Regions from separate parts of the Microbulbifer salipaludis genome, predicted to be linked through region 1. Evidence: predicted binding sites of a transcription regulator. Region 1 holds the regulator's gene; each other region holds the start of a gene.
The links. The regulator sigma-54, encoded in region 1, starts transcription at its own class of promoters, with help from an activator protein. The targets are predictions, from matches to a motif close to TGGCACANNNNTTGCNNT.
Positions count from the first base shown of each region.

Region 2: the regulator sigma-54 is predicted to act here: its motif matches at 3,442-3,459, upstream of JF535_RS16350 (formate/nitrite transporter family protein).
Region 3: the regulator sigma-54 is predicted to act here: its motif matches at 2,116-2,133, upstream of JF535_RS06855 (NarK family nitrate/nitrite MFS transporter).
Region 4: the regulator sigma-54 is predicted to act here: its motif matches at 1,362-1,379, upstream of nirB (nitrite reductase large subunit NirB).

Region 1 is NZ_JAEKJR010000002.1:506,592-513,878, reverse strand. Features, by position in the region: gene JF535_RS07820 (MlaC/ttg2D family ABC transporter substrate-binding protein) at 1-248, opposite strand, end outside; gene JF535_RS07815 (KpsF/GutQ family sugar-phosphate isomerase) at 753-1,724, shown strand; gene JF535_RS07810 (HAD-IIIA family hydrolase) at 1,773-2,336, shown strand; gene lptC (LPS export ABC transporter periplasmic protein LptC) at 2,426-2,989, shown strand; gene lptA (lipopolysaccharide transport periplasmic protein LptA) at 2,976-3,521, shown strand; gene lptB (LPS export ABC transporter ATP-binding protein) at 3,606-4,331, shown strand; gene JF535_RS07790 (RNA polymerase factor sigma-54) at 4,565-6,040, shown strand; gene hpf (ribosome hibernation-promoting factor, HPF/YfiA family) at 6,210-6,503, shown strand; gene ptsN (PTS IIA-like nitrogen regulatory protein PtsN) at 6,558-7,019, shown strand; gene rapZ (RNase adapter RapZ) at 7,117-7,287, shown strand, end outside.
Region 2 is NZ_JAEKJR010000003.1:252,180-259,466, forward strand. Features, by position in the region: gene JF535_RS16325 (D-2-hydroxyacid dehydrogenase) at 1-296, shown strand, start outside; gene JF535_RS16330 (ElaB/YgaM/YqjD family protein) at 565-888, shown strand; gene JF535_RS16335 (hypothetical protein) at 1,009-1,569, shown strand; gene JF535_RS16340 (hypothetical protein) at 1,592-1,780, shown strand; gene JF535_RS16345 (nitrate regulatory protein) at 1,813-3,171, opposite strand; gene JF535_RS16350 (formate/nitrite transporter family protein) at 3,693-4,532, shown strand; gene JF535_RS16355 (bifunctional protein-serine/threonine kinase/phosphatase) at 4,673-6,439, shown strand; gene cynS (cyanase) at 6,483-6,932, shown strand; gene yghU (glutathione-dependent disulfide-bond oxidoreductase) at 6,989-7,287, opposite strand, start outside.
Region 3 is NZ_JAEKJR010000002.1:263,744-271,030, forward strand. Features, by position in the region: gene JF535_RS06850 (bifunctional protein-serine/threonine kinase/phosphatase) at 1-358, opposite strand, end outside; gene JF535_RS06855 (NarK family nitrate/nitrite MFS transporter) at 455-1,933, opposite strand; gene JF535_RS06860 (CmpA/NrtA family ABC transporter substrate-binding protein) at 2,372-3,445, opposite strand; gene JF535_RS06865 (ANTAR domain-containing response regulator) at 3,521-4,123, opposite strand; gene JF535_RS06870 (hypothetical protein) at 4,131-4,307, opposite strand; gene mobA (molybdenum cofactor guanylyltransferase) at 4,577-5,200, shown strand; gene JF535_RS06880 (hypothetical protein) at 5,245-5,385, opposite strand; gene modA (molybdate ABC transporter substrate-binding protein) at 5,393-6,202, shown strand; gene JF535_RS06890 (Re/Si-specific NAD(P)(+) transhydrogenase subunit alpha) at 6,812-7,287, shown strand, end outside.
Region 4 is NZ_JAEKJR010000002.1:256,219-263,505, reverse strand. Features, by position in the region: gene JF535_RS06850 (bifunctional protein-serine/threonine kinase/phosphatase) at 1-1,126, shown strand, start outside; gene nirB (nitrite reductase large subunit NirB) at 1,531-4,059, shown strand; gene nirD (nitrite reductase small subunit NirD) at 4,280-4,633, shown strand; gene JF535_RS06835 (nitrate reductase) at 4,662-7,287, shown strand, end outside.

The DNA.
Region 1 (7,287 bases):
TCCACGACCGGTGCGAGCACGCGGTCCACCGCAGAATAGTAACGCTGTGGGTTGGCACTGACATTCCGACCCTCGCTGCGAATCACCCCGAGAAGCTCGTTGGAAACCCCCTCAATCAGGGTGTAGGGGTTTTGCGATGCCGCCGCGAATGGCGCCACACAGCACAGCAGAAATACAGAAACCAGCGCCCGAACCTTGCCCAGCGGCTTGCTGGCGGTGTGGATCCGGGTAGTGATGAGTGCGCTCACAGAATATCTCCTAATGGCAAATTCGTCCCTTGGATGCTCGCGACAGCAAAAAGTGTCACGGCCATACCGAAAATTGATTGGCGACTACAGAGGTTGTACGGCCCAGGCAAGCGATCAGACGCGCCCGAAATCCCGTCACGCCCCTCTTACCTCGCCCCTCAGTTTGTCTCGGTAGCTGACAATAGCGGCGGCAAACTATACCATGGCCGCGCTTTGGACAAGCGGCACTGGATCACTTTCGCAGGGCCAGCAGCTTGCACACCGGCAAGACTCGCAGGCGCCCAGATCCACACTGGCTCTGACCGTCTCTAAAAGGTTAGCACGTCAGTAGCCGGCACAGCGGAAGCGTTAACCGCATCCGGGCCACTACTATATAAAGGAGCACCGGCATCTCTGACGGCGCCCTGCAGCGGCCGCTCCGTCCATCATTTTCTAGAATCAACGGAATTATCGCGGCCAGCCGCCCCACACGGCGCCGCCCTGGATCATCCAGCGAGAGTTATCATGGGAACAGATCTGATCATTCAGGCCGGGCGCCGCACCATTGCCATGGAAACCGCGGCCGTAGCCGCCCTTGAAGCGCGCATCGGTGCCGATTTCAGGCAGGCGTGCGACTTGATCCTGGCGTGTAAGGGGCGCGTTATTGTTTCTGGCATGGGCAAATCTGGCCATGTTGGGCGCAAAATAGCCGCCACCCTCGCCAGCACAGGCACACCGAGCTTCTTTGTGCACCCGGGCGAAGCCAGCCACGGGGACCTGGGCATGATCACCCGCCAGGATCTGGTGATTGCCATTTCCAATTCTGGCTCCTCCGCGGAAGTACTCACTCTGCTGCCGCTGCTCAAGCGCCTGGGCATCCCCCTGATCAGCATGGCGGGCAAGCCGGACTCCCCACTTGCCCAGTCCGCCGACGTAAACCTGGATATCGCGGTCGACACCGAAGCCTGCCCGCTGAACCTCGCCCCAACCTCGTCAACTACGGTGACGCTGGTCATGGGCGATGCCCTCGCGGTGGCACTGCTCGAAGCCCGCGGATTCACCGCTGAAGACTTTGCCTTTTCCCACCCCGGTGGCGCACTCGGCCGCCAGCTGCTGCTCAAGGTGGAAGACGTAATGCACGCCGGCGACGAACTGCCACAAGTGACACCCGATACACCCCTGGCCACCGCCCTGCTGGAAATGACCAGCAAGGGGTTCGGTATGACCACAGTGGTCGACAGCGCGGGTCAGCTGCTCGGCGTATTTACCGACGGCGATTTGCGGCGCGTCATTGACCAGAAGTTCGAGCTGGACAGCGCCACTATGGATCAGGTCATGAGCCGTCGACCGAAAACCGTCGGTGCGCATACACTGGCAGCGGAAGCATTGCGCATCATGGAAGACAACAAGATCACCGCGCTGGTGGTGGAGGATTCCGAACACCACCCGATCGGCCTGCTGCACATGCACGACATACTGCGCGCTGGTGTCATCTGACACGCAGCGGCACTCTGGATACCGTAAAAGGAATAAAGGAAAAACCCCGTGAGCCACACCGACAACGCGCCCAGCGACCAGGAAATCCAGGAAAGACTCAGCCGGGTTCGCCATCTGATTCTCGACGTGGACGGCGTACTGACCGACGGACGACTGTATTTTGACAATCACGGCAATGAACTGAAAACCTTCCACACCCTCGATGGGCATGGCATCAAGATGCTGCAGCAATCGGGTGTGGCCGTCGCCATCATTACCGGTCGACGTAGCTCCCTGGTGGAAAAACGTGCGCATGATCTGGGAATCACCCGGCTGATTCAGGGGCGTGAAGACAAATACAGCGCCTTTCAGGAGCTGTTCGCCAACGAACCCCACACGCTGGAAAACATTGCCTACGTGGGCGATGACTACCCGGACCTGCAGCTGATGACCCGCGTCGGCTGCCCCATTGCCGTGCCCGACGCAGCACCGCCAGTAAAGGAGCGCGCGCTGTTCACCACCGAGCGCAAAGGGGGACTTGGCGCGGTACGAGAGGTCTGCGACCGCATCATGCAGGCACAGGGCACCTTTGACGCCGCACTCGCACCTTACCTGACACACGTAGAAAAATAATCGCCAGGCCGGAACCTGACCGCACCCACACAGACTAACTGTCAGACCGCGTTGCGCGGGCCGGCAGGCTAACAGGAAACACTCGATACATGCGCACCTGGCTACCACTGGTGATTGTGGTGATGCTGATTACCCTGGGACTCTGGTTTACCGAGAGCCCGCCAGATCAGCTAATGGGCAAGCGCCCCACCCAGCAGGAACACAACAGGGCCGCGGATCTCATCATCCGGGGTGCCCGCACGCGTCACTACGATGTGAACGGCAATCTCGCCTATGAAGTCGACGCCGAGCGCGTCACCTTCTTCCAGTTTGCGCGGCGGGATCGGGCCGACCTCACCGAGCCACGCATGATGTTCTACCAGGGCGAAGACTCCCGCTGGCGCACGGAATCGCGCTCTGGTGTCGCCTACAACAATGGGCAAAGGGTCGTACTGAAGGGGGATGTCTCCATCAAGGAGCTGCCGGGGCCAGGTATTACCCTGCGGACACCGAAAATCGAAATCAGGCCTCGCGAAGAATTCGCCGAGACTGACAAAGTTGTTACCATTACCGACGGCCCCAACCTCACAACCGGCAAGGGCCTGCGCGCCGATCTAAAACAAGACAAGGTGGAAATTCTGTCCGATGTGGAAAGCCGCTATGAAGTCCGCTAATGCCGCCCGCACACTGCTCGCAACCACGTTGGCGGCGGTGGTCGCGCTGGCCAGCCTGCAGGCGCAGGCTCTACCCAATGATCGCCAGCAGCCGGTGAAAGTATCCGCCGACAACCTGGAGGCCAACCGCAGCAAAAACCTCTCGGTCTATAGCGGCAATGTGGTCATTACCCAGGGCTCCCTGCAGATCCGCGCAGACCGGGTTGAGGTACACGGCAATGCCAGCGGCGAAATCCGCAAGGTGGTCGCCATCGGCACCCCCGCTCACTTCCAGCAGCAGGTGGAAGAAAGCACCAGCCCGGTCAAGGCGCGCGCCCGGCGGATTGAATTTCTGGTGAGCACCGATGCCCTGCAGCTGACCGGTGAAGCCTTCGTCGACCGGGACGGCAACACCCTCTCCGCCGAGCGCATCGATTACGACCTCAATAGCGAGCAGATGCAGGCCCAGGGCCAATCGGAGAAGAAGCGCGTGGAAATGATCTGGAAGCCCGAAGCGCAGCCCGCCCCCAAACCGGTCGAAGACGGCCAGTAGGCCATCCGCCCCATGGGGCCAGCGCCTGCAGAACTCACCAGACAGATGTGGCCATTGCCACTGCACTAGATAGCGGAATTCGCCATGCCGACGCTCAAAGCGTTACATCTCGCCAAGCAGTACAAAAAACGCAAAGTCGTTCAGGATGTGTCCGTGAGCGTATCCAGCGGACAGGTGGTGGGCCTGCTGGGCCCTAATGGTGCCGGCAAAACCACGTGTTTCTACATGATCGCCGGCCTGGTCCAGGCGGATGCCGGCCAGGTCATGATCGACGACGAAGATATCACCGGTCTTTCCATGCACGGCCGCGCCCGCAAGGGCATTGGCTACCTGCCTCAGGAAGCATCGGTATTCCGCCGCCTGACCGTGGCGGACAACATTCTCGCCATTCTCGAAACCCGCAAGGACCTCAACCGTAGCCAGCGTATGGCGCAACTTGAGGCCCTGCTGGAGGAATTCCACATCACCCACATCCGCGACAGTCTGGGGATGGCGCTGTCCGGCGGCGAGCGCCGTCGCGTTGAAATTGCGCGGGCCCTGGCGACCAACCCCGCCTTTGTCCTGCTGGATGAGCCCTTTGCCGGTGTCGACCCCATTTCGGTCAACGATATCAAGCAAATTATCCGCCATCTGCGGGACCGCGGTATCGGCGTACTGATTACCGACCACAATGTGCGCGAAACCCTGGATATCTGCGAGACCGCATTTATCGTCAGCGAGGGGCACATCATCGCCTCCGGCGACCCCAGAGACGTAGCAGAAAACAAACAGGTGAAAGATGTCTATCTGGGACACGAATTCACCATTTGAGCGGTTTTTTAGGGGTTCATCTTCACGATACCCCATTCTGTAGGCCGCCATTACACACAGAAACCTTGTGACCGGATCCACAAAATTTTTCGGCATGCTTATTGCTTAAGCTGCCTCTTGTGTTCCGATTTGCCGCAAGGTAGTCTGCAGGAAATGAGCTTTACGCCGCCGCATCAAGCATCAAATCTGCTGCGGCGGGCCAATGCCAGAATTTTCTGCCGGCAAACCCCCATATGAAGCAGTCACTCCAGTTAAAACTCGGCACACAGCTGACGATGACACCGCAGTTGCAGCAGGCGATCCGTCTGCTGCAATTGTCGACGCTGGATCTGCAACAAGAAATCCAGTCGGCCCTCGACAGCAACCCCCTGCTGGAATCCGACTTCGAAGAACACACCGGCGAGCCCCATCAGGACCAGAACACCCCTGCGCAATCCGAAACCAAAGAGCCGGAGACCCGCGCGCAGGAAGCTGCCCGCGAGACGCAGGGCGAGTCTACGGCCGATGGTGACTGGAACAGCGAAATCCCGGACGACCTGCCAGTCGACACCCGCTGGGACGATATCTACACCGGCGGCAGCTATACCGGCGGCGATGGCGATGAATACGCGCTGGAACAGCGCAACGCGGCCTCCGAAAGCCTGCAGGACCACCTGCTGTGGCAACTGAACCTGACCCCGCTGACGGATATCGACAAGCTCATCGGCGAAACCCTGATCGACGCCATCGCCCCCAACGGCTTCCTCGACGCGGACCTAAACGAGGTGGCCGCCACCTTCGAGGTGGAAGCCGACGAAGTACTGACCGTACTGAAGACCATCCAACAGCTGGAGCCCGCCGGCTGTGGTGCCCGCGACCTGCGCGAGAGCCTGCTGCTGCAACTGCGCCAGCTGCCGGAACAGACCCCATGGATGACCGAGGCCCTGCTGGTGGTGAGCCAGCACCTCGACCTGCTGGGCAAGCGGGACTTCCGCCAACTGACCCGCCGCACGCGGCTCAACGAGTCACAGCTCGGCGAGGTCATGCGACTGATCCAGACTCTCACCCCCTACCCGGGCGAAGCCTTCGGCGGTGAAGAGCCCCAGTATGTGGTGCCCGATGTGATCGTCAGCCGCAAGCACAACCGCTGGGTCGTCGAGCTCAACCCCGAGACCACGCCCAAGCTGCGCATCAATGACGCCTATGCCTCACTGATCAAGCGCGCCGATAACTCCAGTGACAACAACTATCTGCGCGACAACCTCCAGGAAGCGCGCTGGTTCCTGAAAAGCCTGCAAAGCCGCCACGAGACACTGCTCAAGGTGGCCAGCTGCATCGTGGAAAAGCAGCAGGGCTTTTTTGAACTGGGGCCAGAAGGCATGAAACCCATGGTACTGGCGAACATTGCCGAGACCATCGGCATGCACGAGTCGACCATTTCCCGGGTGACCACGCAGAAGTACATGCTCACGCCCCGCGGTGTCTTCGAGCTGAAATACTTCTTCTCCAGCCATGTGAGCACCGACTCCGGGGAGGATGCCTCGTCCACCGCCATCCGCGCCCTGATCCGCAAGCTTATTGATGCCGAACAGCCGCGCAAGCCGCTGTCGGACAACAAAATCACTCAGGAGCTGGACTCCCAGGGCATCAAGGTCGCGCGACGTACAGTGGCCAAGTACCGTGAATCCATGGGCATTCCCTCGTCCAGCGAGAGAAAACGACTGGTTTAGCGAGGGCAGTCACATATGGAAGCACTCTTCGCCTTCGTGTGTGCGCTTTCTGTACAACCAATGGCTATACATTGAGTGTATCCTTCCATTCTGGCGCACTTCCTAGTAGGGTTGCCGCCCTGTGCGGGGGTCCAGCCAGATTTGTGTTGCACCCGATGAGGAGAAATCCATGCAGATCAATATCAGTGGCCACCATGTAGACGTTACTCCGGCCATTCGCGATTACTGCCAGACCAAACTGGACAAGCTCTCCCGCCACAATGACCTGATTACCAATACACAGGTCATTCTTTCCGTCGACAAACTGATCCAGAAAGCCGAAGCACGGGTTCACGTGAGCGGCAACAAGGATATTTTTGCCGATTCGGAGTCTGAGGACATGTACGCAGCGATCGATTCGCTGACTGACAAACTCGACCGGCAACTGCTGAAACACAAAGAGAAGTTACGCAGTCACCGCTAGTCGTAACATAACCAGGTTACCGGCTGGCCTGCACCGCTAGATCATCAGTACGTTATGACATTGGAAGCATTACTCTCTCCCCGCCTGAGCCTTTGCCATCTGGCGGGGAGCAGCAAAAAAAAGCTGTTACTCAACATCGCCCAGGCGATTTCCGAGCAATATCCCGATCTGGATTCCGACACGATCTTCAACCAGCTGGTTGCCCGGGAGCGCCTTGGCTCTACCGGCATCGGCGAAGGCGTTGCTATCCCTCACTGCCGCCTGCCCGGCTGTGCTGGCCCGATCGGCGTACTGTGTACCACATCCCCGGCGGTGGACTTCGATGCCATCGACCGCCAGCCGGTGGATTTGCTGTTTGCCCTGCTGGTGCCCGAAGACTCGGACCAGGAGCACCTGGACACCCTCGCCGAAATTGCAGCCCTGTTCAGCGATAGCCGTGTGCGGGAAAAACTGCGTGCGGCCACCACCAGCGATGAACTTTACGCACTGGCCATCAATAGCGCCGCCGCGGCATAATAGGCCGCGACTACCGGTGACAGCCCGTTGCCGGAGCCGCTCAAGTTAGCCATTCCGGCCACATGCCGTGCCGGATTCAGCAAGGAGTGCGTGTTCTATGCGACTGGTCATAATCAGCGGCCGCTCGGGCTCCGGAAAGAGCTCCGCGCTGCAACTGCTGGAAGATGTTGGCTTCAATTGCATCGACAACCTCCCGGCCAGCCTGCTGCCCGAACTGATCCGCCGGGTAACCGAGCAACCCTCGCAGGAAAACACCCAGCTGGCGCTC
Region 2 (7,287 bases), on a different contig from region 1:
AGATGGTAGACGCGGCCTTTCTCGCAGCCATGAAACCTACCGCGTTTCTGATCAACACCGCCCGCGGCGGGCTGGTGGATGAGAAAGCCCTGCTTGCCGCGTTGCGCAGCGGTGACATTGCCGGCGCGGCCCTCGATGTGTTGAGCGTAGAGCCGCCGCCCGCCGATCACCCGCTGCTGGCCGACGACATCCCCAACCTAATTATCACGCCCCATAACGCGTGGATCAGCCGTGAGAGCCGCCAGAGACTGCTCGACGGTGTGGTCGACAATATCACCCAACAGTTTTCCATATAAAAAGCCCCGGACTGCCCCTGGGACTGCCCCTGGTAGGAGGTGTGAAACTGTCGTGCGCGGTGCAGAACTCTCTTCCGCGGAGCAGAACTGTGCATGCGGGACCGGGTAGTCCGGGGCTTGATAAACCGAAAACCCGCCCTGTTCACGCCTGTTCGATCTATCGCGTGACTCGCTAAGACCGATTATTTTTATCGGTGATTTTTCTCTCCCAACGCCCCCGCCACAAGCCTATCCTTCGCGCTCAACCTGACTATCAGAGGAGAACGTCATGGCATCTGCAAAAATGCCCAACAGTGGCACACATTCAACTCGCGATAAATTGAGTCAAGCCTATAACCTGGCCGGCGAGGCCGCGCACGATACCGCGGAGCAGGTAAAAACCCGCGCTCGTGAAACGGCAGATCAGGTCAAGTCACGTGCTCGTGAAACCGCCGATCAGGTGAAAGCGCGCACCCAGGCCGGTGTAGAACACAGTAAGCAACGCGCCCACGATGTGGCAGAGCGCGCAGAAAGCTCCATCAAGGCCCATCCGCTGGTCAGTGTGGGCTGCGCCTTTGCCGCCGGCTGGCTCATTGCGAAAATCTTGAAATAACCTTGAAGCAACTTTGCAACAACCTTGAAGTAACGAAGAAACAACGAGGCTCTATCTGTTCAGGCCGCATGCCTGAACAGGCAAACTGTATAACTTGCTGGCGATTCTGGGGATTACTGCATGGCCGGATCAGAAAAACCGGAACAGAGACAGGATACCGCTAACAGCGACGCTGCATCGACCACGAGCAAGGAAGGCGTTCAGCAATCCCCTGACCCGGCTGCCGACACCAGCGGCCGGGCACACTATGCTGAGAAAGACGCGGGTGCCGGTGAGTCGATCTCTGGCATAAAGACCGAAATCGATGCCCTCGTTCAACGGGCCGAGGCGACCATGACACTGGCTACCGCCTGGTCAGAGAATTTCACCCGCCTTGTGCAACTGGAGTTCCAGCGCACCCTAAGCGCCGGAAAGCGCATCGTCGTATTACTGCTGTTCCTATTTTTTCTCGCCGTTGCGTTGATCGTGAGCCTGTGCGCAGGCTTGGGATTGCTCGGTTATTATTTCTTCCAGTCCATCTATCTGGGTTTCGGGATTTTCTTCCTATCACAGTTGCTGGTTTTTTCCGGCTTGCTGTTGTCGATCAACCGCCTGCGCGGGTTACTCGGCTTTGAAGAAAGTAAAAAACAGGTCAATGAGGCACTGAACGATGTCACTGCGCTCTTTAAACAGACAGATTAAACACTGCCGGGAGGAAATGGACTTGCAGCGCGAAAGTGCGGTGTCCCTTCTGGAGCAGCAGCGTGTCCAGGCACTGACGCAAACCCGAAGAGTTCCTTTGCCCGTCGCCATGGGCCTTGCATTTGCGGGCGGCTATGTTCTGCAGCGTTTCTTTAATACCCCCGCGCCACATACACTGATCAACTGGTACCTGACACTGCGGGCATTCTGACCGCCAGCACTGTCTCGCCAGCGGGATTCGGTTCAAACCGGTTTGCCATCTCCCGTTGTGGATCTGGGCCGCGCACTGCCGCCACCGGGCTTCGCGGCACTGCGCTGGTTTCCGATTTCAATAATTTTTTGCGCCACGTCCGCCAGCCTGAGATTCATTTCCATCGCTCGCTGCTGCATGGTTCGATAGGCATCGTCTTCACTCAGGCGCAGGTTGCGCATCAGTACGCCCTTGGCCCGCTCAATCAACTTGCGCTCCGTCAGCGCCCGACGGGTTTCTTCCAACTCCTCGTTCACCTTTTGAATATGCGCCACCTGCGAACGGATCAGATCGTACAGGGAGTGCGTCAGATTCTGGCCGTGCAGTGTTGGCACTGCTGCCGCCTCCGCGCGGCCGTAGAGCCCGGGCACTTCCGGATCGAACAAAACCGCCAGCGCCGGTACGCGCCCCCAGTCAGAGGATTTCATTTTCTGCAGTTGCGCGCGATGATGACCCAGCTCCGATTGTGCATCGGCCACCCGCTGACGGCTCACCTGCAACAGGCGGGCGGCCATCGCATCTTCGACACCGTGCATGGCATCAATACGCGTGGTGGCCAGCTGATACCAGACTTCGCTTACCTCGGGGGAAATGGGCTCGCCGTTTTTCAGCCCTGCAATCACCCGGCGCAGACGATTCAAATCCCGCGATGCCTCACTGTGCATAATTTCCTGCCAGCTGGATTCTTCGCTCTCTCCGGCGAACTCCAGAAAGACTTCTAGGCTGCGCCGCTGGCAGTCCTGTAATTGTTCAAGACGCAAATGCAGCTTTTCGTCGAACCGGCTACCGGCAAAACCGATGGCACCCCAGGCCCGCTCCTGCCCCGCGAACTCCTTGGCCTGCATAAAATTGAACAGCGCCACCAGCAACCGGGTTACCTCCGGGTCATCTGCCACGTCGGCGGCCTCAAACACCACCGAGAGCAACCCGGCAATCAATCGGCAGTAAGCATCCGTGGATGCCAGGGCGTTCACCTCAAATGCGTCGATGTGACGTCGCAGCTCTTCAAGCTCATCCAGGCCATGCAGTGAATAGGCGATGCTGTTCAACAGGCGCATATCTCGCGGACTGCTGCAGCGGTCGCCCTGTAGATACTGATCATGCAGTAACTGGCGGAAGGTGTCCGCACTGCATGTACCTTCCCGGATCTGCTCCATGCGCAGTGCGGCGAACCGATGCCCGGAGGACACCAGGTAGATATTGCTGATACCGCGCTCCCGCTGCAGCTGGTGAACCAGGTCCGATACGGTGGTCACCAGTTCACAACTACTCGCCAGTCGCTCCAACGCCTGGATCTCGGAACGCTTGGCGGCGAGCAGGAATTTTTCTGCGTCTTCACTGTGATTGGGCATAGAGGCACTTTTAACAAAGAGTAATAATCCGCGGGCTGGGCGCCGGCGATGGTGTTATGAAGTATTAACGAGCAATAAATATTCCATTGTTGAACGGTTTTCTGGTGAGACATCAGTCAAACTTTGCGCACCCCAGCGGCTAATTGCACGCCCCGAAACACACCATGCCGTGACCGCTCGCACCACAATCGCGCATTATGTGAGCGGCGCTGCGGCACCTGCCTTCCAAAACAATGGATTTCACCCGATTTTTTAATCATCCGCCGACGTTGGCACCGAACTTGCTTCAAGCCTAAGCGTAGGCTTCTCGCGCAACAGGTTGTGCGAAACCTGCTGGGCTTTGGCCCATGCAATAAAAATATTCTGGATAAAGGCGTCCATCACGTTCCGGCTACGGCTGGTCTGTGTGGGCGCTTTTTTTGTGCCCGGGAAAAGTTGTTGTGGACAACACGCCGTTAGCGCAGACACCCATTTCCAACACAGATGGCCAACCGGCTCTCAAACTTTCAAAGGTGACAACTATGGCTTATCTCGTTCCCAACGAATTCGTGACCAAAATGGTCGACGCGGGGGAATCCAAAATTTACATGTCCACCCGCGACACCCTGGTACGCGCTTATATGGCGGGTGCCATCCTGGCACTGGCTGCGGTGTTCGCGGTAACCGTGGCGGTGACCACAGGCTCGCACCTTGTCGGGTCAATCCTGTTCCCGGTGGGCTTCTGTATGCTCTACCTGATGGGCTTCGATCTGCTCACCGGTGTGTTCGTGCTTGCGCCGCTGGCCTGGCTCGACAAGCGACCGGGCGTTACCTGGGCCGGAATCCTGCGCAACTGGGGGCTGGTTTTCGTGGGCAACTTTGCCGGCGCACTCACGGTCGCGGTGATGATGGCCTTTGTGTTTACCATGGGCTTTAACACCGAGCCGGGTGCGGTGGGTGCCAAGCTTTCCTCCATCGGTGAAGCGCGTACTCTCGGCTACGCCGAGTACGGAGCCGCTGGCTGGTTCACCATCTTCGTGCGCGGCATGCTGTGTAACTGGATGGTATCTATGGGCGTGGTTGGGGCGATGGTATCGACCAACGTCAGCGGCAAGGTGATCGCCATGTGGATGCCGATCATGCTGTTCTTCTTTATGGCCTTCGAGCACTCCGTGGTGAACATGTTCCTGTTCCCCACCGCAATCATGATGGGCGGCGACTTTTCGGTGATGGATTATCTGATCTGGAACGAAATCCCCACTGCACTGGGCAACCTCGTTGGCGGTCTCGCGTTTACCGGCCTGACCCTGTACAGCACACACTACAAAACCGCACCGAAACGCCAGCTGACCGCGGCGGACACAAACCCGGCGCTCGCCTGAACACAGCCTACAAGACCCGCTCCTGCGGTAGTGGTGTTCACGTAACACAGCCACGGGCGAAGGTGGCGATGCCGGGTGCGGCACCGCCACCAAAAGGCTTAAGTGAACACCATTACGCACCGGCGGGGCTCTTTTATTCTATGAACAACACTCTGCAGCTCGACATCGGCCAGTACAGCAGCGCCGGCCTCAAAGCGGAAAACCAGGATAGCTGCGGCAGCCGGGTTCCGTCTGGGCCGCCACTGGAACTGAAAGGCGCCGCCTTTGCGATCGCCGATGGCATCAGCTCAAGCGCGGTCAGCGCCATTGCCAGCGAGACTGCGGTAAAAAGTTTTCTCGACGACTACTACTGCACGTCCGACGGCTGGAGCGTACAAAGCTCTGTGACACAGGTATTGAAAGCCACCAATGCCTGGCTCTATGGCCAGACCCGGCAAAGCCCCTACCGATACGATAAAGACAAAGGCTATGTGTGTACCTTCAGCGGGGCAATCTTCAGGGGTATGGAAGCCCACCTGTTTCATGTTGGTGACTCGCGCATTTACCGGCTGCGCCGCGGGTCGCTGGAACAACTCACCCATGACCACCGCCAATGGGTGGGAGAAGGCCGCAGCTATCTCAGCCGTGCCCTCGGGGTTACACCGCACATAGAGGCCGATTACCAACGGCTGACACTGGCCGTGGGTGACGTGTTTATTCTTACCACCGATGGCGTGCACGAATCCCTTGCGCAGGCTGAGCTGGCCGGACATCTCAAGCGGCGCGATAGCGACCTGAGCGATATCGCGAGGACCCTGGTCGACACAGCCCTGGCCAACGGCAGTACGGATAACCTGACGGTGCAACTCGTGCGCATCACCGGACTGCCCGATGCCACGCCACAATTGATCGAACCGATCGAAAAACTGCCGCTCCCGCCGCTACTGAAAAGCGGCGACCTGTTCGACGGCTACCGCATTGAGCGCGAGATACATGCCAGTAGCCGAAGCCACGTCTACCTGGCGTACGACCAGGCGAGCGATACCCGTGTGGTACTGAAAACCCCGTCCATCGACCTGTCGGACGATCCCGCTTACCTCGAACGGCTGCTGATGGAAGAGTGGGTCGCCCGCCGCGTGAACAGCGTGCACGTGGTACGCGCAGCCGCCACCCATCGCCCCCGCCACTATCTGTATACCGCGATGGAACTGGTGGACGGTCAGAACCTGCGCCAGTGGATGACCGATCACCCCAACCCGGATCTGGAAACCGTGCGCGGCATCGTGGAACAGGTGGCCAAGGGCCTGCAGGCACTGCACCGGGCGGAAATCCTGCACCAGGATGTGCGACCGGAAAACCTCATGATCAGTCCCGCAGGCACCGTCACCCTGATCGATCTGGGCTCGGCCCGGGTCAGCGGTATTGCGGCAAGTTACCGGGTGAATCATCCAGAGAGTGATGCGGCAACCGCAGGGGAAACCGGCGCGCAGATTCTCGGTACGGCCCTGTACAGCGCACCGGAGTATTTTCTTGGTGACCTGGGCAGCCCCCGCTCGGACCTTTTTTCTCTGGCGGTGCTGACCTATCACCTGCTATCCGGCGAATTTCCCTACGGCACCCGGGTGGCCCGCTGCACCACTCAGGCCGCACAACATAAATTGGGCTACCGCAGTGTACTGAACGAAACCCGGGCAATTCCCGCGTGGATCGATGCCGCCCTGAAAAAGGCACTGCACATAAACCCGCTGCGACGCCACGAGGCTCTTTCCGAGTTTGTGCGCGAGCTGCGGTACCCGAACCCGGAATACATCCATGCCACGCGCCCGCCGTTGATGGAACGCTACCCGGTGCGTTTCTGGCAGTCGGTCAGCGGCATTCTGCTGCTGATCATCGTGTACCTGCTGAACCTGATCGGCACAACCACCTAAACACACATTCCCCCAACCGTTCGACCCCAGACAGGAGCAACCCATGATCAGTAACCGCGAACAAGTCACCGCAATGATTCTCACCGCCAAAGTGCGTAAAGCGCTTAAATGGAGTCAGGTCGCCGATGCCATCGGCCAATCCAAGGAGTGGACCACCGCCGCCTGTCTCGGGCAGATGACTCTGACCAAAGCCCAGGCCGACGTGGTCGGGGAGCTGTTTGACCTGAACGACGAAGCCACAGCCTGGTTGCAGATAGCGCCCTACAAAGGCTCACTGCCCACTGCCGTACCCACCGACCCGCTCATCTACCGCCTGTATGAACTGGTGAATGTGTACGGCAGCACGATCAAAGAATTGATTCACGAAGAGTTTGGCGATGGCATCATGAGCGCCATCGACTTTTCCATGGATATCCAGCGCGAGGAAGATCCAAAAGGGGATCGAGTACACATGGTGATGTCTGGCAAGTTCCTGCCCTACAAAACCTACTGAGTAACCGGTATCGAAGGCGGGCCGTTGCCCGCCCTCGACACCAGGAACCTCAAAGGCTACTCGCCATTTTCATCGCCGATTTTTTCCTGTGTACGCAGCTCAAAATCGCTGGCGTCGTGCCGTTCATGCAGCTGCCCGGCGGGATCACCCCAGGTCCGATTCACCATAGCTCCCCGCTTGGCCGCAGGGCGCTCGCCGATCTCGTCGACCCAGCGGTTTACGTGTTTATAGGTGTGGGCTTCCAGAAACTCCGCCGCATCGTAGGCCTTGTTTTTTACCACCGCACCGTACCAGGGCCAGATCGCCATGTCGGCAATGGTGTATTCCTTGCCCGCAACAAACGGATGCTCCGCGA
Region 3 (7,287 bases), 240 kb from region 1:
CCGAAAAGGTCGTCAGCCAGCCCCGCTGCACCTCATCGGCACCGCCGCTCTGGCGATACAGCCAGCTATTGAGCGCGTGCAAGACCCGCGCAGCCGCCTGCTTCACCGACCAGGAGTCCGGCGTACTGTAATAGTCGGAAATAAACCCGCTCACCGCCGCCCGCGCCGCTGCACCCCCGGCCTCGGCACTGCCAACGCCATCCGCAATCGCCACCAGTGAACCGCGGTAACGCCGATCGCTGCCTGTGGCCCGGTAGACCGCAACCGCGTCGTCGTTGTAAGCGCGCTGGCCGCACTCAGTGGCCGTCGCGAACTCGAGGTTTTCGGAATTGGAAGCCTGTAGGTCGGAATCGGGCACAGTGATGGTTTCGCAGGTGGTGTTCAAATTGGTGCCGGCAATAGTAAGTGATGGAGTGGGCCCGGGAACCTGTTAACGGCTGCCCGGGAATTTAAATTAAGCAACGTCAATCAGAGAAACACTACCATCCGGCATGACCTCTGCCATCTGACCTTCCGGCTCCTCCAGGAACAACAGCGTGACAAAGCCGAGCACCGCAGTGCCGGCAATTACCAGGAAGAAGGTCTCGTACGAAACCATGCTCAATACCGTGAGGTAAAACACCGCGCCTACATTGCCGTAAGCCCCGGTCATTCCCGCAATCTGCCCGGTCAGGCGACGCTTGATCAGTGGTACCACCGCAAATACCGCGCCCTCACCCGACTGCACGAAGAACGAGCATGCCATCGCCGCAGCCACCGCCAGATACAGCGGCCACTCGCTATCGATCATGCTCATGGTCAGGTAACCCAGCGCCAGGCCAGCTGTCAGGATCAGCAATGTGCTCTTGCGCCCGAACCGGTCGCTGATCAGGCCGCCCGCCGGGCGAGACATAAGGTTCATAAACGCATAAGCCGAAGCCAGCAGACCCGCCTTCACCGGATCCAGGGTAAAGGTCTCCGAGAAAAATAGCGGTAACATCGAAATTACCGCAAGTTCAGAGCCAAAGGTCGCGAAGTACAGAATGTTCAAAACCGCCACCTGCTTGAACTTGTAGCGGTGAATCGGCTCTGGCAGCTGCACGAAGAGCTCTTTATTGATGTCGTAACACTTCTTCGCATCAAACACATACAGAGCTGCCAGTGCCACATAAATCACAACCGCCACCGGCTGCGCCAGAATGCCGACTCCATGTGGAGAGAGCTTCCAGGTGAGTAGCGCCAGTGCTGCGTACATCGGCACTTTCATGATCAGCAGCAGGATGAAGTCCGAAGGGCTGGACACTTCCATGCCGCCGATTTTCTTCGGTTTGAAATAGGTTCCGCCCTTGGGGGTGTCGGTTACTGAGCGGTAGTAGATCACACTGTATACCAGCGCAATCACACCGGTGAGACCGATGGCATAACGCCAGCCCTCTTGTCCTGGAGTGTCGCCACCAAACAATAGTGCGATGGTCGGCAGGCTCATGGCCGCGGCCGCGGAACCAAAGTTGCCCCAGCCGCCGTAAATGCCTTCTGCCGTACCCAGTTGTTTGGCCGGAAACCACTCGGACACCATGCGGATACCAATAACAAAGCCTGCACCGATAAAGCCCAGCAGGAAGCGGCCAATGGCGGCGGCGGCAAAGCTGTCTGCCAGTGCGAAGATAAAGCAGGGGATACTGCCGATGGCCAGCAGCAGGGAGTAGGTCAGACGCGGCCCGTATTTATCGGTCAGCATACCGATGATGACACGCGCCGGGATGGTCAGCGTCACGTTCAGAATCAGCAGAGTCTTTACTTGATCGGAGGTGAGTGACAGGCTGTCAGCGATCGACATCAACAGTGGTGCGTGGTTGAACCAGGCAAAGAACGTAATAAAGAACGCGATCCAGGTCAGATGTAGCACCCGGATCTTTCCTTTAAAGGAAAACAGATTTAAAGAATCGCTGGACATACCTTTATCCCGTTAGTCGATGTTCTGAGTCAGCCTGTCGTCATCGTGGCAACCGTCCCAAATTGCGGGCATAAAAAAAGCCCACGGGGCAACCTGGCTGCCGCCGGTGGACTTCGCTGTCCGTATCGCAATGGCAGCCCGGGGTAAACCGGGCTGACCTCACGCGCTGTGTTGCAGTAAGTAATTCAATATTTGTGCCACCCTGCCTGATATTCGTGCATGGATTCAATTCTGGTGCGTGGCAGCGCAAAACTTTGGCGCATCGCGCTGAAAAAGTGGTACTGAGGGGAATCGGAAGGGCGCTGATCGGCCACGGTGATGGTGCGGCGGACTTTTCTGGCGCCCCGTTTTGGGGTGTTTTGGGCCTCCGGTGGGCGGGAGTGCACCGGAGGCGTGCGTGCGCGAGGGGCTGGTTAACGCTCCCGCAGCCCTGTATGCCTAAGTGGCGACACGGATGTGGCGGTGTCGAATGAAGTCCAGGGTCTGCTGGTACAGATCTGCCTGAAATAGTTGTGTGGTATCGGTGTCGACCGGGGCAATGTCATTGCACAGGATTAGCAATTCGCGCGCTTTCTTGTCGGTAGGACGTCCGTGGTCGGACTGGGGGTGGGCGAAGAGGTGCCAGCCGGTGTTTTCCGTGGGTACGCGATCCTGCCGACGCAGTAGTTGGTCGTTCAGCGACAGGGCGATAGTTTCCTCCGGCAGATCCAGGTACTCAGGTCGTGCCAGGATACCCACGGCATCGCGGCGCTGGCTGCGATCGCTCAACCAGCCGCAGGCTTCCAGTAGCGCCGCGCGCAGCGCGAGATGTGTGGCCGGGTTGGTTTGGTGCCAGCTGCGGGTAACCGCCAGCACCTTTTCCGGCATCGCCGGCATCATGGCATTGTTCGGTGTGGCAATCACGCCGATACCCTCCTGCACGGCGATGGTGTTCCAGGGTTCACCTACACAGAAACCGTCGATATCGCCGCGGCGCAAATGATCCACCATCTGTTCCGGTGGCAGAACCAGCAGGCGCACGTCGGTATCCGGGTTGATGCCGGCGCTGCTCAGCCAATGGCGCAGTTGCAGGGTGTGGCTGGAAAAGGGGTAGACGCTGGCAAAGGTCAGTGGGGTTTCGCTTTCGGCGCGAGCGCGGATGAACGCGCTGAGTGCGGCGCCGGTGCCCGCAGCGTCATCGGTTGCCGGTTGAAGACGATCGTAAAGGGTTTTCGAGAGGGTAATGCCATTGCCGTTACAGCTCAGGATCAGGCCACTGAGCAGCTCTTCCTCGCAGTTCGGCAGGGTCTGTTTCAGGGTCAGTGGCATCGGTGCCAGCATGGCGGCGGCATCGGCGGCACCACCGATCAATTTGTCGCGCAATGTAGCCCAGGAGGTTTCCCGCTGCAGCTCGACCTTCAGGCCATAGCGTTCAAACAGGCCCAGTTCGCGGGCAATGATCAGGGGCGCGCTGTCGGTGAGGCGCAGGTATAGGAGTTTCAGGTTAGGCTTTTCGGCTTGCAGGCTGCTCACGGTTGTACTCTCGGTAATCTCAAAGTTTTTGCGCTGGGTTCCGGCACTTTCTGGGACGCTGTCTTGCTTCCTGCGTTATCGAATGGACGCCTGTAAATGGGCGACGATTTGTTCCGCCACATTGCGCATGGTGGAGTTGCTGTTCATGGCCAGGGTGCGCAGGGTCTGGTGAGCCGCCTGCTCACTGATATTCTTGCGCGCCATCAGCAGTCCCTTGGCGCGCTCGATAATTTTGCGTTCATCCAGCTGCTGCTGGGTACGCTGCAGAGACTGCCGCAGCTGCTGGTAGCTGCGGAACTGGGCCATGGCGATCTCGATGGCCGGTGCCACGCGCTCCGCCGAAAGCCCCTCTGCCATATAAGCGCTGACACCGGCCTCGACTGCGCTGGTAATAAATTCGGCACCGCCACGGGCGGAGAACATCGCCACCGGTGTTGGGTTGTGCTGGTTGATTACGGAAAGGCTTTCGAGAATATCCCGGTCTGGGGATTCGATATCGATCAGGACGATGTCCGGACGGTGCTTCTCGACCTGGAATAGCAGGCCTTCGGCACTGGAGAGTTGCGCCAGCAGGTTGTAGCCGGCAGCGGTGAGCTGCGCGGCCACCATGGCGGCGCGTTCGGTCTGGTCATCAACCAGCAGGATACTGACAGATGCTGATACAGGTGTGGTCGTCATCGCTTGGTCAAAACTTCAGTTCGAACTGCAGCCAGAACTTGTCCGTATCGCTGCTGAAGGTATCAGCATCGTAGGTAGCGTACTTGGCGAGCAGGCCGATATTTTTTGTTATGGCATAGGTCGCTACCAGGTCGAGTTCGTTGCCAAACTTGTGGCTGGTGCGAACGCTATAGAATTTATGCAAAGTTGCTGCAAGCTTGATGCCAGAAACAACGACTGAGCCGCCAGCGTAATAATATAGAAATAGTGGAGTGAGAGCTGGTCGCTGAAGCCCCACTCGGCGTGAAAAGCATCGTAGGTCTGCTCGTTCTGGCGGCTGGCATGCAGCAGCACGCAGGGAGTCCAATCTTGCCGGCGAGCTTTCCGGATGCCACGTATGCTTGACGCTGGCGGGGGAACCCCGGAGAGTGGTGTAACGAGTTTGGGGTAGATGTACAGGAACCTTTTCGACAGATGACGGCAAATTCCGAGTTTTTCAGTCAGGAGCGGGGCCGAGCGCCGGTGCAGAAGCGGGTGTGTCCGGTGGTACTGGCCGGCGGCCAGTCCAGCCGCATGGGAAAAGACAAGGCCCTGCTAAAATTATCCCATGGACGTACGCTTCTGGAGCAGGCCAGGTATGTGATCGATGGCCTGCAGCCGTCAGAAGGTATCGTAATGATGCCGACGATGGTGAGCGGTGCGCGCCCCGGGGGCATACCGGACCGGGTCCCCGACGCCGGGCCACTTGGTGGTTTGCAGGCGATAGCGCGGCATCTGGACAGCCAGAAGCTGGCGTGCGATGCGCTGCTGGTGCTGCCAGTGGATATGCCCTTGCTGAGTCCGGCACTGCTGCATCAGCTGTGCGCCGCGGGCCAGACAGTGGAGCAGGTGGTCTGTATCGGGGACTTTTACCTGCCATGCTGGTTGCCCCTCAATGATCGCTGCAGGAAATACCTGGATGCAGCGGTCACCGGTCAGGTCATTGCGTCGGTGCGCGCGCTGTTTGGCTATCTGGGGTGTATGCAGCTGCCAGAACCCGATGGTGATTGGCATCTGAACGTCAACCGCCCAGAGGACTTCCAGCGCCTGCTGCCTTGAGGTGCTCTGGCCCTGCCGAGGCTGGGGCACGCTGGTGCGTGCAATCAAACGTGTGTGAGGCCAATGGCGTGAGAGGCCAGCGGTGCTTCCGGGGTGCAGCCCCGGTGAATCAGGGTTTCCGGGACAGAGAGGTTGGTGTCCATGGCTACTGGGTTGCGAGTTCGGCTACTGGTAAGTTTGCTCACGTGCGCCATGCTGTTGTTGCTTGGCAGTTGCGGTTCGCGCCAGCCGCCGGAGCTGAGGCTGGCGGTGGATGCTGGTTTTCAGCCGGCGGTGGAGGCACTGCGGGAAAATTTTGAGTCCCAATGCGGGTGCCGTCTCAAAATCACGGCCGGTGCCAGTGGCCTGTTGTACAGTCAGATTCGCGCCGGTGAATCCTTTGACCTTTTCCTGTCTGCAGACAGCGCTCGCCCGGTACTCCTGGAAAAAGCCGGCCTCACTGTCGCCGCCAGTCGCCAGACCTACGCCCGGGGCCAGTTGGCCCTGTGGGTCAATCGGCAGATCTCTGCGGATAAATCCTCGGGCTTCTCAACCCTCGCCGCCAACCTTGCCCGTCAAGACGCCACCCTGACGCCGCGTCAGCTGATCCTGTTACTGGGGCGTGGCAAGCACAAGCTGGTGGTGGCCGACCCGCAGCTGGCGCCGGATGGGGATGCCGCGGTGCGCATGCTGAAAAAGCTGCGGCTGTGGCCCCGGCTGCGAGGGCGGGTGGTATTTGCGGGGCACGCGGGGCATGCCCAGATACTCCTGCACCAGGGGCAGGGCGACATGGGGCTGATTCCTTACGGGCAAGCGCTCGCCACCGGACGTCATGGGCAGTTCATGCGGATTCCCGCGCACTTCCACCCACCCATTCACCAGCAAATGGTCATTCTACGCAACACCCGCCAACGCGATCTCGCCATCCGCCTGTTGCAGTATCTGCAGTCCGATGCGGTACAACAGCAATTGGAAGGGTTGGGTTTTTTGCGGGTGGATTCAGGTGCCAAATTGAACTTGTGAATGGTCCCGGAAATGTATTCGACTTGCCAATATAAATAGTTTTAACCGTTACCTATTCCATTACTGACTTATATCCATAGCGAAGCGTTATTATTTATTGGTGATATTGAAAAACCGTTTGGAATAGTTAAATAAAACTTCTTTTATACAAGTCGGAGTGAATAGTTTTTACTGAGTTTTCGCACTTGAGGGTTTACTCGATAAAAATCGATAAAATTTATCTAAAGTCATCAAAGTCAGGCTCAGCTTCGCGTTATTCGTTACTTCGGTAACTGTTTCTGCTGTTTTTTAATCGATTTTCCAAATTTTCCATAGTATTGCGCTAAACGAGTAATAAGAATCCTCTATTTCCTTTGCCGATATTTATTCTCTTTAATTCATGGCCCTGCCGAAATACATTTAATTTTCCGGAAAAACTATTTTTTCGGAGGTATCCGTTTTCGCCCTCGAATCAGAGTATCCTGATGACGGTGCGAACGATTCGGGATTAGTTAGGTTTGGGATTAAATAGCAATGGTAAAAGAATGATCCCATCAATCGGGGTAGTTCGTTCAGGCGCTATATTCAGAAATCGATAAAAACGACAATTTTTGTACGGGAGCACAAACGGTGATTATTGCCATACCAAAGGAAACCGCGCCGGGCGAGGCGCGGGTCGCGGCATCGCCAGCCAGCGTAAAGCGCTTACAGGCGCTCGGCTTTGACGTTGCCATCGAACAGGGGGCCGGTGAAGCTGCTAGCTTCCCCGATGCAGAATATGAACAGGCGGGGGCTAAACTTTGCGCCAACGCCGCAGAGTGCCTGAGCCAGGCGGGCATTGTGCTGAAGGTGCAGCAACCCAATGAGGCGGAGCTGGATCTAATTCCCAGCGGCGCCACGCTGGTGGCCTTCCTCAAGCCGGCACAAAACGAGGCACTGCTGAAAAAGCTAGCGGACAAAAACATCAATGCGCTGGCGGTGGAGTCCATTCCTCGTATTTCCCGCGCACAGAAAATGGATGCGTTGAGCTCCATGGCCAACATCGCCGGTTACCGTGCGGTAATCGAGGCGGCGCATGAGTTTGGGCGTTTCTTCACTGGCCAGAT
Region 4 (7,287 bases), 250 kb from region 1:
CTTGCCCCACAGGCAGTTCGCCCACCTGCTCACTGAACATCAACTACAAGCGGCGCAGCCATTGCTGGCGGCTGCGCTGGATAACGGTAGCGAGGACAATCTGAGCCTGGCGTTGTGCCGGGTGAATGTCGTGGACTCACTGGAGGCGGAGGATGTGATACTGGCGACGAGCCAGCTGCCCTTTCCGCCACCTTTGCAGCCGGGCAACAAGATCGACGGCTACGAGGTACTGCAGGAGCTGCATGCGAGCAGCCGCAGCTATTTGTACCTGGTGCGGGATATGACATCCCACGCGCTGCGCGCTTTGAAAGCACCGTCAGAAAACTTTAGTGATGACCCAGCCTATATAGAGCGGTTCATTGCTGAGGAATGGACTGGGCGCCGGCTCGAGCACCCGGCCATTGTAAAGGTGTTTCCGCCACGCAAGGAACGCAAGTTCCTCTATCACGTCCTGGAGTATGTAGATGGACAGAATCTGCGGCAGTGGATGCAGCTGAACCCGGAGCCACCACTGAATCACGTACGTAACCTGATTGAGCAATTGGTGAGCGCACTGCGCCGTCTGCAGCGGCTGGAGATCGTGCACGGGGACCTGAAGCCAGAAAATATCATGTTGGATTCTTCCGGCCGTCTGAAGTTAATCGACCTGGGCGGCGCCAATGCGGCTGGCTTGGAGGAATTGTTGCGCTACCAAGGCAGCGCGCCACCGGGCAGCAAAAATTACTGTGCACCGGAATATTTCTGTGGGGATGCGGCCAGCCACCGATCGGATATTTTTTCTCTCGGGGTCATTGCCTATGAGCTACTGACCGGTCATTACCCCTATAAGGAACGTTTCGGCAGCAGTCACTATCAATTGAAGAGTTACGCCAGCCTGAAGTATCTGAGTGCGCGCAAGCACCGGAATGATATTCCAGACTGGATCGACGGCGCCCTGCGCCGTGCCTGCGCACCCGACCCCAAAACACGCTACCCGGCGCTGTCCGAGTTCGTACACGATCTTCGCACGCCGAACAAGCGCTTCAACACCGCCGACAAGCCGCCACTAATGGAGCGCAATCCATTGCTGTTCTGGCAAATTGTCGCGGCGCTTGCGATTTTTTCGCATCTTTTATATTTCCTGTAAGCGCCGTATAAAAGACCTTAGGCAACGCGGCGCTTTATTCAGACGACTTGCCCCCCCAGAGTCACGCCATACCTGTCGCTACATCATAAGAACTTGCATCACAGAAAATTTCACCCGCACTGCTTTGAGGCAAAACCCCACCCAGCGCACCACTTTATTGCATCCCGAATGCCCCGGTTATCGCCAAGCCGCAACAACACAGTACGATGACCGGGTTTTTACCGGTGGAAGAAATTGGCACAGAGATTGAATACCAATAGTCACAATTCGAAATTCTTTCAGCAAGGCAACGGCGCCTGACACTCTTCGACAGAAGAGGGGACGCCCGTGAGCCTCTCGCTCCCCAGGCCCTCCCCCCAGCGCTTCACTTCTGTCGAACGATTCAGGCACAAACGGCAGAGATTATGGTTAAGCAAAAAATCGTCGTCATCGGCAACGGCATGGTGGGTCACCACTTTCTGGAACAACTGGCAAACCGTCCCGAACGGGAACTGTTTGACGTACTCGTTTTCTGCGCCGAACCCCGTCCCGCCTACGACCGGGTTCACCTCTCCGAGTACTTCGGCGGTCGCACCGCCGACGACCTGGCCATGGGCAAGGTGGAGCAGTACCGCGAATGGGGCTACGATCTGCGCCTGAACGATGCAGCCGTCAGCATTGATCGCGAAAATAAAATCGTGACTTCCGCTAGCGGTGCTTCCGCAGCGTACGACCACCTGGTTCTGGCCACCGGCTCCTACCCCTTTGTGCCGCCAATTCCCGGCCACAAGCACGACAAGTGCTTTGTTTACCGCACTATTGAAGACCTCGACAACATCCAGGCCGCCGCCAAAGACGGCAAGGTGGGCGTGGTTGTGGGCGGTGGCCTGCTGGGCCTGGAAGCGGCCAACGCACTCAAGCAGCTGGGTCTGGAAGCCCACGTGGTGGAGTTCGCCCCGGGCCTGATGTCCGTGCAGCTGGACGAAGGCGGCTCCAAGCTGCTGCGCGAAAAGATCCAGGCGCTGGGCGTAACCGTCCACACCAGCACCGCCACGGAGCTGATTGAAGAGGTCGATGGCCGCCGCCTGCGCATGAACTTCAAAGGCGACAAGTCCCTGGATACCGATCTGATCGTATTTTCTGCCGGCATCCGTCCGGAAGATAGCCTGGCGAAGTCCGCCGGTATCGAGCTGGGTGAGCGCGGCGGTATCGTGGTCGACAACCACTGCCGCACATCCGATAAGAACATTTACGCCATCGGTGAGTGTGCCCTGTTCAATAACTTTATCTTCGGTCTGGTAGCCCCCGGCTACACCATGGCACGCACCGCTGTTTCCCTGCTGTGTGGGGAGGCGGCGGAGTTCAACGGTGCGGACATGAGCACCAAGCTGAAACTGCTGGGCGTGGAAGTAGGCTCCATTGGCGACGCCCATGGCCGTGCGGAAGGCTCCGCGGCGATCACCTTCGTGGACGAGCAGACCGGCGTGTACAAGCGGATGATTACCGACCGCGAAGGCAAGAAACTGCGCGGTGCCGTACTGGTGGGCGACACCGGTGATTACGACACCCTGCTGCAATATCACCTGAACGATATGGACCTGCCGGAGCACCCGGAGCAATTGATCCTGCCGGCTCTGGACGGCGCAGCACCGGCACTGGGGGCCGATGCGCTGCCAGATACCGCCACCATCTGCTCCTGTCACAACGTGAGCAAGGGCGATATTGTCGGCGCGGTTCAGGGTGGTTGCTGCTCTTTAGGCGAGGTCAAGGACTGCACCAAGGCATCCACCGGCTGTGGCGGCTGTGCGGCGCTGCTGAAAAATGTAGTGGATACAGAGCTCGCCGCGCTGGGTGTGGAAGTCAATAACGATCTGTGCCCACATTTCCCTTACACCCGCCAGGAAATTTTCCATATGGTGCAGGTGGAGGAAATTAAAACCTTTGACGAGCTGCTGCACAGGCATGGCACCGGCAAGGGCTGTGAAATCTGTAAGCCGACGGCGGCATCCATCTTTGCCTCCCTGTGGAATGAACATATCCATAACAAGCCCCACGTTGGCCTGCAGGATACCAACGATACGTTCATGGCGAATATGCAGAAAAACGGGACCTATTCCGTGGTACCGCGTATTGCCGGTGGTGAAATCACCCCGGACAAGCTGATTGTTCTCGGGCAGGTGGCGAAGAAGTATGACCTGTACACCAAGATCACCGGCGGCCAGCGGATCGACCTGTTCGGCGCACGCTTGGAGGAACTGCCGGAGATCTGGCGCGAGCTGACCGATGCGGGCTTTGAGACGGGCCACGCTTACGGAAAGTCTTTGCGTACGGTGAAGTCCTGTGTCGGCAGTACCTGGTGTCGCTTCGGGGTGCAGGACAGTGTGGGCATGGCGCTCACCGTGGAGAACCGCTACAAGGGCCTGCGTTCGCCACACAAGATCAAGATGGCGGTTTCCGGTTGCACCCGCGAGTGTGCAGAGGCACAGAGTAAGGATATCGGGGTGATTGCGACGGAAAACGGCTGGAACCTGTACGTCTGTGGCAACGGAGGTATGCGCCCGCGCCATGCAGACCTGTTTGCAACAGATCTGGACGATGTGACTCTGATTAAATATATCGATCGGGTGTTGATGTTCTATGTGCGCACGGCCGACAAGCTGCAGCGTACGTCGGTGTGGATGGAGAACCTGGAAGGGGGGCTGGATTACCTGCGTGAGGTGGTCATCGAGGACAAGCTTGGTATCTGCGACGAACTGGAACGCCAGATGGGCAATGTGGTTGGCACCTACCAGTGTGAATGGAAAACCGCAATCAATGACCCGGAGATGCTGAAGCGCTTCCGCCAGTTTGTGAACACCGACGAGAAAGACGAGAAGATCGTGTTCGTGGAAGAGCGCAAGCAACGTCGCCCGGCCACTGAAGAAGAAATCGTCAAGATTGCGGAACCGGCTTAGGGGCTTTTTTAGCCCGGTGGCGGTGGAGCACCGGGTGTAAAGTTTCAGGACCACTGTAAACCCATCCCTGGGCGTTGCGGCGCAAACTTCCTGTTTGCGACGCTCCTGAAACTTTACACCCGGCACTCCACCTTCACATCAAGCCTCGGATGCTTGAACAAATAGCGAATTTACCAACCTTTACCACCTTACTCTTTCCATCCCTAAGTGGAGAACCAGAATGAGCGAAGTTGCCATAACCCGCGCCGAATGGCTGCAAGTCTGCAAGCGATCAGATCTTGTAGCCAATTCCGGTGTATGCGCTCTTGTGGGCGGTCGTCAGATTGCCCTGTTTTTTTTACCTGACCAGGAGCCCCAGCTGTACGCCATCGACAACTGGGACCCTATTGCCAATGCCGGCGTTATTGGCCGCGGCTTGGTTGCAGAAATCAACGGTGACCTGTCCGTGGCATCACCGCTGTATAAGCAACACTACCGGCTGACCGATGGCCAGTGTCTGGAAGAGGAAGACATCCAGCTGGATACCTTTCCCATTGCCTTTGAAGGCGATGATGTTTTGATTCAGGTCGGTTAATCCAACGCACATAAACAAGCAGTCGACGATGGCATTAACAAAACTGTTCAGCGCCCGCAGGTCCTGCACCACCTGCCCTTATTGCGGGGTGGGGTGTGGGGTGGCGGCGACGCGGGAGTCCAGCCCGGCCACGGGTGAGGAGGTCATCCGAATTCAGGGGGACACGCAGCATCCAGCAAATTTTGGAAAGCTGTGCGTCAAGGGCTCTTCCCTGGCGGATACGCTCGGTGACCAAGGGCGGCTGTTAACGCCACAGTTGCACGGCGAGGAGTGTGACTGGGATACGGCAATGGAATTTGCCGCGTCCAGGCTGCGCGCGACCATCGATGAGCACGGACCGGATTCTGTGGCGTTTTACCTGTCCGGCCAGTTGCTGACAGAGGACTATTACGTGGCCAACAAGCTGATGAAAGGGTTTATCGGCACGGCCAACGTGGATACCAATTCCCGCCTATGCATGTCCTCTGCCGTAGCCGCCTACAAACGCGCGTTTGGCGCGGACGCGGTGCCCTGCAATTACGACGATCTGGACGAGGCGGAGCTGGTGGTACTGATCGGTTCCAATGCCGCCTGGACCCATCCGATTCTGTTCCAGCGCATGCAGGCAGCCAAGGCCAAGCTGGTGGTAATCGACCCGCGCGGCAGTGTCACTACGGAAATGGCGGATCTGCACCTGGCGATTACCCCAGGCAGTGATGCGGCGCTGTTTAACGGGTTACTGCATTACCTGACCGAATCCGGTGCGCTTGATCAGCGATTTATCGACAATCACACGGAAAACTTTGCCGATACGCTCTACGCCGCAGCGGAATGGACACCGGAGAAGGTGGCGAAATACTGCAGCGTCGATCTGGAACAGTTACTCGAATTCTATGCGCTGTACAGTAGAACCGAGAAGACGGTCAGCTTCTATTCCCAGGGTGTCAACCAGTCCAGTACCGGCACCGACAAAAACAACACCATTATCAATTGCCACCTGGCTACCGGACGCATCGGCAAGCCGGGTTGCGGCCCCTTCTCCATCACCGGCCAGCCCAATGCCATGGGCGGTCGCGAAGTGGGCGGTCTGGCGAATATGCTCGCCGCGCATATGGACTTCACCGAGGACAATATCGACCGCGTCGGCCGGTTCTGGAGTGCCGCGAAGATGGCACAGGGCCCCGGTCTGAAGGCGGTGGAGCTGTTTGATGCGGTGGAAAGCGGCCAAATCAAGGCGGTGTGGATCATGGCCACCAACCCGGCGGTGAGTATGCCCAACGCCCGCCGCGTGGCTGCCGCACTGAAACAGTGCCCCACGGTGATTGTGTCCGACTGCGTGGGCGATACCGATACCGCGCGCTGTGCCGACCTGCTGCTGCCCGCCACTACCTGGGGGGAAAAGACTGGCACCGTCACCAACTCCGAGCGCCGCATCTCCCGCCAGAAAAGTTTCCTGCCCAAACCGGGCGCGGCACGCCACGATTGGGAGATTGTGTGCGATGTGGCCAGGCGTCTCGGATTCGGCGAAGCCTTTGCGTTTGAATCCCCGGCAGATATATTTCGCGAGCACGCTGCCCTGTCCGGTTTTGAAAACAACCGCGAGCAGGCCCGCCGCGCCTTCGACATTTCCGCACTGGCGAATATTAGCGATCAGGAATACGACTTCCTTACCCCGGTGCAATGGCCGGTCAATGGAGCACATCCGCAGGGTACGCCGCGCCTGTTCGGCGATGGTGATTTCTACACACCCAGCGGCCGCGCCCGCTTCATTGCGGTTCAGCCACAGTGCCCGAAACAGGAAACCCGCGACGAATATCCGTTGATACTGAACAGCGGCCGCTTGCGCGATCAGTGGCACACCATGACCCGCACCGGCCGTGCGCGTAAACTGCTGGATCACAGTGAGGCACCGGAGCTACACGTACACCCGCAGGAAGCTTCAAAGTTCGGTATCGAAGACGCGCAACTGGTGCGCGTAGCAAGCGAAAAAGGCCAATTTTTTGGCCGTGCCAGGATCACTGCCAGCCAGAAACCGGGCCAACTGTTTGCCCCGATCCACTGGAGCGACAGCCTCGCCCACAACGCCACCGTCAGTGCCCTCGCCATTCCGTTCACCGACCCGGTGTCTGGCCAGCCAGAGCTAAAACAGGTTGCGGTAAAACTGGAACCCCTCATTGCCCACAGTTACGCCTGCCTGCTGCTGCGCACCAAAGCCGCCGAAGAGCTCCACAGCCGATTGCAGGCCGGCGACTCGCAGCTGTTTGAAACCATCCTCCACTGGTACCGGGTACCGGTAGAAGGCGGCTATCGCTTTGAACTGGCCTTGAAGAAACAGCCAGACTGGCAGGCCGTAGCCGAAAAGCTGTTTAACCTGAGCGGCAAGCAGCTTAATCGTAAACAATTGCAGCTGCCCAGTGGTGAACGCTGGCTGCTGCATAGCGAACATATGGAATTGCTGGTATTTACCAGTGCGGCTTGGCAGACCCTGCCCGACCGCAAGACTCTGGAAAGTGCATTGCAGCAGCCCCTGCCAGACGCTCCCGCCACACTCCTCCACGACGTGCCGGCCGGCGCGCAGATGGTATGCACCTGCCTGCAGGTTTCCCGCAAGGAAATCGAAGCCGCGATTGCTGAGGGTGCGGCATCGGTTGACGAACTGAGTGAATTGCTGGGAT